DNA from 4 places in the Citrobacter meridianamericanus genome. Region 2 is predicted to be linked to each of the others. Evidence: predicted binding sites of a transcription regulator. Region 2 holds the regulator's gene; each other region holds the start of a gene.
The links. The regulator PurR, encoded in region 2, represses purine synthesis genes. The targets are predictions, from matches to a motif close to CANGCAAACGTTTGCNTG.

Region 1 (3,153 bases), 960 kb from region 2:
GTTTTGCGTCCAGTGTCCGCTGTTGTGTACGCGCGGAGCCAGTTCGTTGATCAGCAGACCTTCCGGGGTGATGAAACACTCCATCGCCATCACACCGACATAGCCCAGTTCCTGCATGATGGCAGAGAGCATCGCTTCGGCCTGCGCCTGCTGTCTGGCGTTAGCCTGCGGGAAGACTACGCTGGTGCGCAGAATACCGTCCTGGTGCAGGTTATGGGTCAGCGGATAGAAGACGGTGCTGCCGTCGTGCGCACGAGCCCCCACCAGCGACACTTCACCAGAGAAGTTGATTCCCCGCTCGACGATGCACTCGCCGTAGCAGTCGTCTGGAAGTTGTTCGGTTTCATTGGCGCGTAAACGCCATTGCCCACGACCGTCGTAGCCACCGATGCGGCGCTTGACGATAGCCAGTTCACCCAGTTTGTCGAATACCGCAGGCCATTCGCTTTTATCCGCCAACAGTTGCCACGGCGCAGTCGCCAGGTCGAGCTTGTCGAAAAGCTGCTTTTGCGTCAGGCGGTCGGCAATAATCGGGAAAACGTCGCGGTTAACAAACGCTGGGTGGCGCGCCAGTTCGCGAGTGAGCGCCGTTTCCGGCCAGCGTTCAATCTCTGCGGTGATTACGCTTTGCTGAAAAGGTACTGCAGCAGGCTCAGCATCCAGCCCGACGGGCCAGACCGCAATACCCAGCGGCTCACCGGCCTGGCGCAGCATGCGCCCTAACTGACCGTTACCGAGTACGCAAACCTGCTTCATGCCGCACCTCGCGGGTCCGGGTTTTCCAGCACCTCATCGGTTTGCGCTTTGCGCCAGTCGTCCAGACGCTGGTGTAATGTTTTGTCGTGTGTAGCAAGAATCTGTGCTGCCAGCAGAGCCGCATTGGCCGCACCCGCTTTGCCGATCGCCAGCGTTCCAACGGGAATTCCGCGCGGCATTTGAACAATGGAGTAGAGGCTATCTACGCCGCTCAACGCCGCGCTTTGCACCGGAACGCCGAGAACAGGCACCAGCGTTTTCGCCGCAATCATACCTGGCAGATGTGCAGCGCCGCCGGCACCGGCAATTATCACCTGATAGCCGTTCTCTTCAGCATTTTCGGCGAAGCTGAATAGCTTGTCTGGGGTGCGGTGGGCGGAGACGACTTCAACATGATGCGGAACGTTCAGGATTTCGAAGATTTCGGCGGCGAACTGCATGGTAGCCCAGTCGCTTTTGGACCCCATCACGATGGCGACACGCGCCGGATTATTGCGGGAAGACATGCGTCTGAAAACTCCTGTGGTGCACTACACTCGACTTTTGAGGCCACCGAGAATAGCATAATTCAATCTCAAGGAAAACGATTGCGCGCTTTACACTTCACTCTTCAAGCTGCCTCTTTGTTGGCTGCATCTGCTCACCCCAGTCACTTACTTTTGTAAGCTCCAGGGGACTCACAGATTTGCCGCCTCGATGCAACTCGAATAGTTTTGTGTAAAGAGGAACTGGGTGCCTGCAGAATTAAAACGGAAAAGCGATTAGCTCAACGTCGCTGGACGTGACTTTTACCATTGAGCCTTCGGTATGCCATGCGCCTAATACCACGCGGAAAGCGGGTTGTTCATTGGCCGTGAGTTCGTGGACAGCCGGACGGTGTGTATGACCGTGAATTAACCACTGGACCTGATGTTTTTCCATCTCGTTAATCACGGCCTGCGGATTCACATCCATGATTTCCAGCGATTTACTGCTGTTGGCGGCAAGACTTCCGGCGCGCATTTTTGCGGCAATGCGCTGGCGAACGAACAGGGGCAGGGCGAGAAACAGCTTCTGTAGCCAGGGTTGATGCACTTTGGCGCGAAACGCCTGATAGCCCGCGTCGTCGGTACACAAGGTGTCGCCATGCATGATCAGCACCTTGCGGCCATACAGGTCGAGCACTTTTTCTTCGGGAAGCAAGGTCATGCCGCTTGCACGGGCAAAACGCTTGCCGAGCAGAAAGTCACGGTTGCCGTGAATAAAAAAGCAGGGGACGCCGGTGTCAGCCAACGCTTTTATCGCCTCGGCCATTTCATGATGCAGCGGATTAGGATCGTCATCGCCAATCCAGGCTTCAAACAGATCGCCGAGAATGTATAGCGCATCGGCCTTGCGCGCATCGCCGGCTAAAAAACGCAGAAAACCGGCGGTGATCGCCGGTTCTTCTGTGCAGAGGTGAAGGTCTGCAATAAACAGTGTCGCCACGATTACTCGCTGACGGTCACGTTTTCAATGATGACGTCTTCTTTTGGCACATCCTGGTGCATGCCGCTGCGACCGGTGGAAACGCCTTTGATTTTATCAACCACGTCCATGCCTTCAACCACTTCAGCGAACACGCAGTAACCCCAACCCTGCATGCTTTCGCCAGAGAAGTTCAGGAAGTCGTTGTCTGCAACGTTGATAAAGAACTGTGCGGTTGCGGAGTGCGGAGCCTGAGTACGCGCCATTGCCAGCGTACCACGGGTATTTTTCAGACCGTTGTTCGCTTCGTTTTTGATCGCTTCTTTCGTGGCTTTTTGCTTCATGCCCGGCTCGAAACCGCCGCCCTGGATCATGAAACCGTTAATAACACGGTGGAAAATGGTGTTGTTATAAAAACCTTCGCGGCAGTAGTCCAGGAAGTTTTTAACTGTTTCAGGCGCTTTATCATCAAACGTTTTGATTACGATATCGCCGTGATTAGTGTGGAAAGTAACCATTTTTGCATCCTGTTCCGATAGATTGGTGCTTCGACCCCGTCAAGGGTCAGAGTTAGGGGTGTGTTATAGCATAACCGCAAGCTGCGATCACCTCGCAAAGTGTGCTGCTTCCGGTCTCAATTATGGGTATTATACAGACTTTACTATCCACACACGTCTACACGGAATCTTCGATGTTAAAAATCTTTAATACACTGACGCGCCAAAAAGAGGAATTCAAACCTATTCATGCCGGGGAAGTCGGCATGTACGTGTGTGGTATTACCGTTTACGATCTCTGTCATATTGGCCACGGACGTACCTTCGTTTCTTTCGACGTCGTTGCACGCTATCTGCGCTTCCTCGGCTATAAGCTGAAGTATGTGCGCAACATTACCGATATCGATGACAAAATCATCAAGCGCGCGAATGAAAACGGTGAAAGCTTTGTCGC
Region 2 (3,153 bases):
GAACATCGCCCCTGCTCCCAGAACGGTCGTCAGCAGAGCCGACAGCACCTGAGGACGCATAAGTACCGCCAGTTCGCTGCGGACATCCGGACGCTCTCCCGCCCCGCCTTTGGGTAATGAGAAGAACAGACTGACCATGGCGATAACGCCGAGCCCTGCCGTTGCCATGAACGACATGCGCCAGCCGATGCTTTCACCAAGCCAGGTCGCCGCCGGAACGCCGCCAATATTGGCAATGGTTAACCCCATAAACATGGTTGCCACGGCACTGGCCTGTTTATGTTTGGGCACCACACTTGCAGCAACCACAGAGCCAAGGCCGAAAAATGCCCCGTGATTAAGACTGGTCAAAATGCGTGATAACATCAGCGTGGAGTAATCCGGTGAAATCGCCGAGAGGACATTACCCAACGTGAAAATCGCCATCAGGAAAATCAACGCATTACGTCGCGCACGATGAGACAATAATAATGTCATCAGCGGAGCCCCCACCATCACGCCAACCGCATACGCGCTGATTAACATGCCGGCGGCCGGAATCGAAACATCCACTCCTTTGGCTATGACGGGCAATAATCCCATTGGCGAAAATTCGGTGGTGCCAATGCCAAACGCTCCGATCGCCAGCGCCAGTAAAGGATAATTGAGTTTCATATTGCGACTCCGTAACGTCGAGCCGTGGCGCGACATAAAATAAGAGTCAAAAGCATGACATTGATCGCAAAATTAATAAAGTTAACAAAATTGCAAAAGACTTTTGCTTATTCGCAAACAATAGAAGAGATAGACGAGCGGAAAGAGTGAGGGAGAGCTAACTCCCTCGAGGAAATTAATGCAGCGCTGCGGTCAGGCCACCCGCGACGATCAAACCCAGAACAATAATGGTAGTCACTAACGAAAATTTCAGATCGGTGCTCATCAAGTTTTCTCCTTTTTATTCCCACACAAAAAGTGATATTGCGCATTTTTACACACTTGAAAGCAAAAATCTCTCACGATTTATATTGATAACTGCTTTTAACTCTTCCCCTTTTCGTTAAGATCAGACAAAATTCCACGCTTACTTGATTAGCGTACCGGCCATTGACCCCTTCCTGACGTTCCGTGTCGTTTTCCCGGCGTGCCGCAACCCTTACGTTGCGCTAAGGGTGTGTGAAGGCAAACGTTTACCTGGAGTTTTCTCAGGAGCTTAGGATATGGTCTGGAGTGAGATGTAATGGCAACAATTAAAGATGTAGCGAAGCGAGCAAACGTTTCCACTACAACCGTATCACACGTGATTAACAAGACGCGCTTTGTCGCGGAAGAAACGCGTAATGCTGTCTGGGCGGCAATCAAAGAGCTGCACTATTCTCCGAGCGCAGTTGCGCGCAGCCTGAAGGTGAATCACACCAAGTCTATTGGCTTGCTGGCCACCAGCAGTGAAGCGGCCTATTTCGCTGAAATTATCGAAGCCGTTGAGAAAAACTGTTTCCAGAAAGGCTATACCCTGATTCTGGGTAACGCATGGAACAGCCTTGAAAAACAGCAGGCTTATCTGTCGATGATGGCGCAAAAGCGCGTTGATGGTCTGCTGGTGATGTGCTCTGAGTATCCGGAGTCGCTGCTTTCGATGCTCGAAGAATACCGCCATATCCCGATGGTCGTCATGGACTGGGGCGAGGCCAAAGCCGACTTTACCGATACCGTCATTGATAATGCCTTCGAAGGTGGTTACATGGCGGGTCGGTATCTGGTCGAACGCGGTCATCGTGAGATTGGCGTGATCCCAGGCCCAATGGAACGTAACACCGGAGCCGGGCGTCTGGCTGGCTTTATGAAAGCGATGGAAGAAGCGCTGATAAAAGTACCGGACAACTGGATTGTCCAGGGGGATTTTGAGCCTGAATCCGGCTATCGCGCCATGCAGCAAATTCTGTCACAGCCGCATCGTCCGACCGCCGTCTTCTGTGGTGGCGATATCATGGCGATGGGTGCGCTGTGCGCCGCTGATGAGATGGGACTGCGGGTACCGCAGGATATCTCGCTTATCGGCTACGACAACGTGCGCAACGCCCGTTTCTTCACGCCGGCTCTGACGACCATTCACCAGCCTAAAGATTCGCTCGGTGAAACGGCCTTCAATATGCTGTTAGACCGTATCGTGAATAAACGTGAAGAGTCGCAATCTATCGAGGTGCATCCGCGTCTGGTAGAGCGTCGCTCCGTTGCCGACGGCCCGTTCCGCGATTACCGTCGTTAAGACCGTTGTGCGGGAGCCTCATCTGGCTCCCGCAGCCACTCTTTGTTCAGCGTTTCGCTATCCCCTAAATAGTCCAACAGCCAGCTCAATGCAGGTGACGTATCGTTCTGTTGCCATGTCAGACAGCATGCGGCATCAGGAAATGGATTTTCCAGCTGTAGCGCGACCCACTTGCCGCTATCGATCCACGGTTTGGCAAAATGCGTCGGTACCATGCCAACACACAACCCTGCGGATAAGCAGGTAGCGGAAGATTCCCAGTCAGGCACCACGACACGTTTTTGGTTATCCAGCAGCCAGGTAATGCGTTTTGGCAGCGTACGGGAAGTATCTTCACGCACCAGCGACGGCCAGTTGCGCAACGTGTCGTCGCTAAGCGGCCCAGGCATTGACGCCAACGGATGATGGCTGGCCACCACGCAACTCCAGCTCAGCATTCCCATGTCGCGAAAGGTATAGCGTCCCCCCACCGGAATCGCCTGCGTGGCGCCAATTGCCAGCTCAACGCGGCCATCGGACAGCGCATCCCAGACGCCGTTAAACACTTCCTGGAAAACCAACAGTTCCACATCATCAAAATGACGATAGAAATCCACGATCATCTGTCGGGTGCGATCCGGGCGAACAATGTTATCTACCGCAATCGCCAGCTGTCCGCGCCAGCCGTTGGCAATTTGCTGACATTGCTGGCGGGTGATCTGCATTTTTTTGATAACAGAGCGGCCTTCTTTGAGGAACCACGCACCGGCAGGCGTCAACTCCACATCCCGATGACGTCGCTCAAAAAGCGGCACCGCCAGCCACTCTTCCAGCTGACGTACGGTGTAGCTTACCGCCGAGGGTACACGGTGCAACTCCTGCGCGGCCGAACTAAAGCTGCCATTACGCGCAACCGCATCAACCACTTCAAG
Region 3 (3,153 bases), 2.0 Mb from region 2:
CTCGCGAGGTCGCTTCTCTTTGTATATGCCATTGTAGCACGTGTGTAGCCCTACTCGTAAGGGCCATGATGACTTGACGTCATCCCCACCTTCCTCCAGTTTATCACTGGCAGTCTCCTTTGAGTTCCCGGCCTAACCGCTGGCAACAAAGGATAAGGGTTGCGCTCGTTGCGGGACTTAACCCAACATTTCACAACACGAGCTGACGACAGCCATGCAGCACCTGTCTCAGAGTTCCCGAAGGCACCAATCCATCTCTGGAAAGTTCTCTGGATGTCAAGAGTAGGTAAGGTTCTTCGCGTTGCATCGAATTAAACCACATGCTCCACCGCTTGTGCGGGCCCCCGTCAATTCATTTGAGTTTTAACCTTGCGGCCGTACTCCCCAGGCGGTCGACTTAACGCGTTAGCTCCGGAAGCCACGCCTCAAGGGCACAACCTCCAAGTCGACATCGTTTACGGCGTGGACTACCAGGGTATCTAATCCTGTTTGCTCCCCACGCTTTCGCACCTGAGCGTCAGTCTTTGTCCAGGGGGCCGCCTTCGCCACCGGTATTCCTCCAGATCTCTACGCATTTCACCGCTACACCTGGAATTCTACCCCCTCTACAAGACTCTAGCCTGCCAGTTTCGGATGCAGTTCCCAGGTTGAGCCCGGGGATTTCACATCCGACTTGACAGACCGCCTGCGTGCGCTTTACGCCCAGTAATTCCGATTAACGCTTGCACCCTCCGTATTACCGCGGCTGCTGGCACGGAGTTAGCCGGTGCTTCTTCTGCGAGTAACGTCAATTGCTGAGGTTATTAACCTCAACACCTTCCTCCTCGCTGAAAGTACTTTACAACCCGAAGGCCTTCTTCATACACGCGGCATGGCTGCATCAGGCTTGCGCCCATTGTGCAATATTCCCCACTGCTGCCTCCCGTAGGAGTCTGGACCGTGTCTCAGTTCCAGTGTGGCTGGTCATCCTCTCAGACCAGCTAGGGATCGTCGCCTAGGTGAGCCGTTACCCCACCTACTAGCTAATCCCATCTGGGCACATCCGATGGCAAGAGGCCCGAAGGTCCCCCTCTTTGGTCTTGCGACGTTATGCGGTATTAGCTACCGTTTCCAGTAGTTATCCCCCTCCATCGGGCAGTTTCCCAGACATTACTCACCCGTCCGCCACTCGTCACCCAAGGAGCAAGCTCCTCTGTGCTACCGTTCGACTTGCATGTGTTAGGCCTGCCGCCAGCGTTCAATCTGAGCCATGATCAAACTCTTCAATTTAAGTTTGATGCTCGTGAATTAAACTTCGTAATGAATTACGTATGTTCACTCAGAGACTTGGTATTCATTTTCGTCTTGCGACGTTAAGAATCCGTATCTTCGAGTGCCCACACAGATTGTCTGATAAATTGTTAAAGAGCAGTTGCGACGCGCTTTAGCGCTCTGTCGCGAGGTGGCGTATATTACGCTTTCCTCTTTCAGAGTCAACCCTCATTTTCAGGTTTTCTCTTCAACCGGACCGGCTGTTTGTGTGAAGTGATTCACATCCGCCGTGTCGATGGAGGCGCATTATAGGGAGTTTCCTGCAGCCCGCAACCCTTAAATGACAGAAAAATGACTGAGTGCTGCATTCCACAGCAAAACCCCGCTTTATACCCATTTGCACACAGAGTTATCCACAAACTCACCCATTACTTCTGCGATCCTTTCTGTATATGTACAGTCTTCAGCGGTCGAAACGAGGGACAAAAGTGAAAAATAAAAATTCGCGAGCGTTGCGCAAACGTTTTCGTTACAATGCCCCCGCACAACAAGGATGCCCCGTAAGGGGCGTTAGCTGAGTTTTTAGCCAAGAATTCACCTAACGCTCTCTGTAATAGTCAAATCCAGGGGATTTACCATGCAACAACGTCGTCCAGTCCGCCGCGCTCTGCTCAGTGTTTCTGACAAGGCCGGTATCATCGAATTCGCTCAGGCACTTTCCGCACGCGGTGTGGAGCTACTGTCTACAGGTGGCACTGCCCGCCTGTTAGCGGAGAAAGGTCTGCCAGTGACCGAAGTTTCCGATTACACCGGCTTCCCGGAAATGATGGATGGACGCGTGAAGACCCTGCATCCAAAAGTCCACGGCGGCATTCTTGGTCGCCGTGGTCAGGATGACGGAATAATGGAGCAACATGGTATCGCGCCTATCGATATGGTGGTTGTTAACTTGTACCCGTTCGCCCAGACCGTCGCCCGCGAAGGCTGTTCTCTGGAAGATGCCGTAGAGAACATTGATATCGGCGGCCCGACCATGGTGCGCTCTGCAGCCAAGAACCATAAAGATGTAGCTATCGTTGTGAAGAGCAGCGACTACGATGCCATTATTAAAGAGATGGATGCCAACGATGGTTCTCTGACCCTCGACACGCGTTTCGATCTCGCGATTAAAGCCTTCGAACACACCGCCGCTTACGACAGCATGATCGCCAACTACTTTGGCAGCATGGTTCCGGCCTATCACGGCGAAAGCAAAGAAGCCGCCGGTCGCTTCCCACGTACGCTGAACCTGAACTTCATTAAGAAGCAGGATATGCGTTACGGCGAGAACAGCCACCAGCAGGCTGCCTTCTATATAGAAGAGAATGTTAAAGAAGCCTCCGTTGCCACCGCGCAGCAGGTACAGGGCAAAGCACTTTCCTACAACAACATCGCCGATACCGATGCGGCGCTGGAGTGCGTGAAAGAGTTCAGCGAACCGGCATGCGTTATCGTTAAGCACGCAAACCCGTGCGGTGTAGCGGTAAGCACCTCTATTCTTGACGCTTACGACCGCGCTTACAAAACCGACCCAACCTCCGCATTCGGCGGCATCATCGCTTTTAACCGCGAGCTGGATGCTGAAACCGCGCAGGCGATTATCTCCCGCCAGTTCGTGGAAGTGATCATCGCGCCTTCCGCCACCGAAGAAGCATTGAAAATTACCGCTGCCAAGCAGAACGTTCGCGTGCTGGTTTGCGGCCAATGGGCGCAGCGCGTACCGGGTCTGGACTTCAAGCGTGTGAACGGCGGCCTGCTGGTCCAGGACCGCGACCTCGGTATGGTGAGCGAAGCTGAACTGCGCGTGGTAACCAAACGCCAGCCGACCGAGCAAGAACTGCGTGATGCGCTGTTCTGCTGGAA
Region 4 (3,153 bases), 1.5 Mb from region 2:
TGTTCATTGCCGGCCCGCCGAGGACGATCAGCTTAGCGCCAACGACGATCTCGCCTTTCTGTACATGATCGGCACGGATGTTACCGATCCCGCCTGCCAGCATGATCGGTTTATGGTAACCGCGCAGTTCTTCGCCGTTGTGACTGTTAACCTTTTCTTCATAGGTGCGGAAATACCCCGTCAGCGCCGGGCGACCAAATTCATTATTAAACGCCGCGCCGCCCAGTGGCCCTTCGGTCATGATATCGAGTGCGGTAACAATACGGTCCGGCTTACCGAAATCTTCTTCCCATGGCTGTTCAAAGCCTGGAATACGCAGGTTGGAAACGGAGAAACCCACCAGCCCTGCTTTCGGTTTTGCACCACGACCGGTTGCCCCCTCGTCGCGGATTTCGCCGCCGGAGCCGGTTGCCGCACCCGGCCACGGAGAGATAGCCGTCGGATGGTTGTGGGTTTCTACCTTCATCAGGATGTGGGCTGGCTCCTGATGGAAATCGTAGCGGCCGGTTTTGTGGTCGGCAAAGTAACGACCCACTTCAGAACCTTCCATTACCGCAGCGTTGTCTTTATAGGCAGACAGCACGTGGTCCGGCGTAGTTTCGAAGGTATTTTTGATCATCTTGAACAGCGACTTCGGCTGCTGTTTACCATCGATAATCCAGTCGGCGTTAAAAATCTTGTGGCGGCAGTGCTCGGAGTTTGCCTGCGCAAACATGTACAGTTCAATGTCGTTCGGGTTGCGTCCCAGTTTGGTGAACGCATCCTGCAGATAGTCGATTTCGTCTTCCGCCAGCGCCAGGCCCAGACGCAGGTTAGCGTCGATCAGTGCCTGGCGTCCCTCACCCAGCAGATCAACGCTTAAGACCGGTGCTGGCTGATGATGTACAAACAGCTTTTCGGCATCGTTCAGTGCTGGGAAAACCGTTTCCATCATGCGGTCGTGCAGTTCATCGGCAACCATCTGCCACTGCTCAGCGGTCAACGTAGAGGCCTCAACATACCAGGCAATGCCACGTTCCAGGCGGTTAATCTGCTGCAGGCCGCAGTTGTGGGCAATATCAGTCGCTTTAGAAGACCACGGGGAGATGGTGCCAGGGCGAGGCGTAACCAGCAGCAGTTTGCCTTCAGGGGCGTGGCTGTGAAGAGCAGGACCATATTTCAGCAGACGTGCTAGTTGTGCGTGCTCGTCCTCATTCAGCGGTGCATTCAGATCGGCAAAATGGACGTACTCGGCGTAAATATTGTGGACCTGGAGGTTGGCAGCCTGAAAACGTGCCAGCAGTTTGTTAATACGGAATGCAGACAGTGCAGGTGAACCACGCAGAATTTCCATCATAAGTCTCTCGTCTTCTAAGCTTTCGGTGTGCCCAAGTGGGGGAAACGGGCGTCATTATAAAGAATCTGGCGCGCCGACGAAACCGTTTGCGTCGAAATAAAATCACGACCATTTCTTATCATCAAATGCGGTCTGGTTTCTGAATAAGTTGCCAACTGGCGCAAGTTTAAGCAAAATGCCGCTCATTAATGACGACTTCACTTCTTAATCAGCACCACAGCAGGCAGAGAAAACGTACGGTTCAGAGAATTAACTAATTGAAAAAATTAAAGATTAATTATCTGTTCATCGGCATATTAACGCTGTTGTTGGCAGCGGCCCTTTGGCCATCTATCCCCTGGTTCGGTAAAGCCGAAAATCGTATCGCCGCCATTCAGTCGCGGGGAGAGCTGCGCGTCAGTACCCTCGACTCGCCGTTAACTTACGCAACCCTCAACGGCAAAAAATTCGGTCTGGATTATGAACTGGCCCAGGCGTTCGCCAACTACCTGGGCGTGAAGTTAAACGTCACAGTGCGCCAGAACATTAGCCAGCTTTTCGACGACCTGGATAACGGTAATGCCGATCTGTTAGCCGCAGGTCTGGTCTATAACAGCGAGCGGGTAAAAAATTACCAGCCAGGACCGACCTATTATTCAGTTTCACAACAGTTGGTGTATCGGGTTGGACAATACCGCCCGCGCACGCTCGCCACCGTGAACGAAAGCCAACTGACTATCGCCCCAGGACATGTGGTGGTTAACGATCTCCAACAGCTAAAAGAGAAAAAATTCCCCGAGCTGAGCTGGAAGGTCGATGACAAAAAAGGGACCACTGAACTGCTTGATGATGTTATCGCCGGAAAGCTGGATTACACCATTGCCGATTCCGTCGCCATCAGTTTATACCAGCGCGTTCATCCTGAGCTGGCCGTGGCGTTGGACGTTTCCGACGAACAACCGGTGACCTGGTTTAGTCGTCTGGACAATGACAACACGCTGTCTGCCGCGCTGTTGGATTTCTTTAATACCATGAATGAAGATGGTTCTCTGGCGCGGCTGGAAGAGAAGTATCTTGGGCATGGCGATGATTTTGACTATGTTGATACCCGCACCTTTTTGCGTGCCGTAGACAGCGTATTGCCGGACCTCAAGCCGCTCTTTGAGAAGTATGCGCAGGAGATAGACTGGCGACTGCTCGCCGCAATATCCTATCAGGAGTCGCACTGGGATGCGCAGGCCACATCCCCGACTGGGGTACGCGGGCTGATGATGCTGACCAAAAATACCGCCCAGAGTCTCGGGCTAACTGACCGTACCGATGCAGAACAGAGCATCAGCGGCGGCGCGCGGTATTTGCAGGATATGATGAGTAAAGTGCCGGATACCGTTCCCGAAGGGGAACGTATCTGGTTTGCGCTCGCGGCCTACAACATGGGTTATGCGCACATGCTGGATGCCCGGGCGCTGACGGTGAAAACAAAAGGCAATCCGAACAGCTGGTCCGACGTAAAACAGCGACTGCCACTACTCAGCCAAAAGCCGTATTACAGCAAGTTGACCTATGGCTATGCGCGTGGTCACGAAGCCTACGCTTATGTGGAAAATATCCGTAAATACCAGATTAGCCTGGTGGGGTATCTGCAGGAGAAAGAAAAACAGGCGCAGGAAAAAATGCAACTGGCTCAGGATTATCCGGCGGTGTCACCGGCTGAGCTGGTGGGTAAAGATAAATTTCCGCTTTCAGCGTTTCTGACTCAGACATCGTCAAACTACCTGTCGCACTCCCCTTCGCTGCTGTTTTCAGCACAAAAGAAAGAGGATAAGTAGCCTGATTGG

Region 1: a site for PurR is predicted at 1,333-1,350, ahead of purE (5-(carboxyamino)imidazole ribonucleotide mutase). Genes of this name have one in related genera too.
Region 3: a site for PurR is predicted at 1,765-1,782, ahead of purH (bifunctional phosphoribosylaminoimidazolecarboxamide formyltransferase/IMP cyclohydrolase). Genes of this name have one in related genera too.
Region 4: a site for PurR is predicted at 1,412-1,429, ahead of purL (phosphoribosylformylglycinamidine synthase). Genes of this name have one in related genera too.

What each region holds. Positions count from the first base shown of each region.
Region 1 covers NZ_CP101036.1:3,918,228-3,921,380, reverse strand. The annotation lists gene purK (5-(carboxyamino)imidazole ribonucleotide synthase) at 1-756, opposite strand, end outside; gene purE (5-(carboxyamino)imidazole ribonucleotide mutase) at 753-1,262, opposite strand; gene lpxH (UDP-2,3-diacylglucosamine diphosphatase) at 1,501-2,223, opposite strand; gene ppiB (peptidylprolyl isomerase B) at 2,226-2,720, opposite strand; gene cysS (cysteine--tRNA ligase) at 2,894-3,153, shown strand, end outside.
Region 2 covers NZ_CP101036.1:2,956,204-2,959,356, forward strand. The annotation lists gene NMD08_RS14495 (MFS transporter) at 1-654, opposite strand, end outside; gene cydH (cytochrome bd-I accessory subunit CydH) at 830-919, opposite strand; gene purR (HTH-type transcriptional repressor PurR) at 1,217-2,242, shown strand; gene punR (DNA-binding transcriptional activator PunR) at 2,239-3,153, opposite strand, start outside.
Region 3 covers NZ_CP101036.1:4,973,469-4,976,621, forward strand. The annotation lists rRNA gene NMD08_RS24160 (16S ribosomal RNA) at 1-1,269, opposite strand, end outside; gene purH (bifunctional phosphoribosylaminoimidazolecarboxamide formyltransferase/IMP cyclohydrolase) at 1,889-3,153, shown strand, end outside.
Region 4 covers NZ_CP101036.1:1,460,368-1,463,520, reverse strand. The annotation lists gene purL (phosphoribosylformylglycinamidine synthase) at 1-1,336, opposite strand, end outside; gene mltF (membrane-bound lytic murein transglycosylase MltF) at 1,594-3,144, shown strand.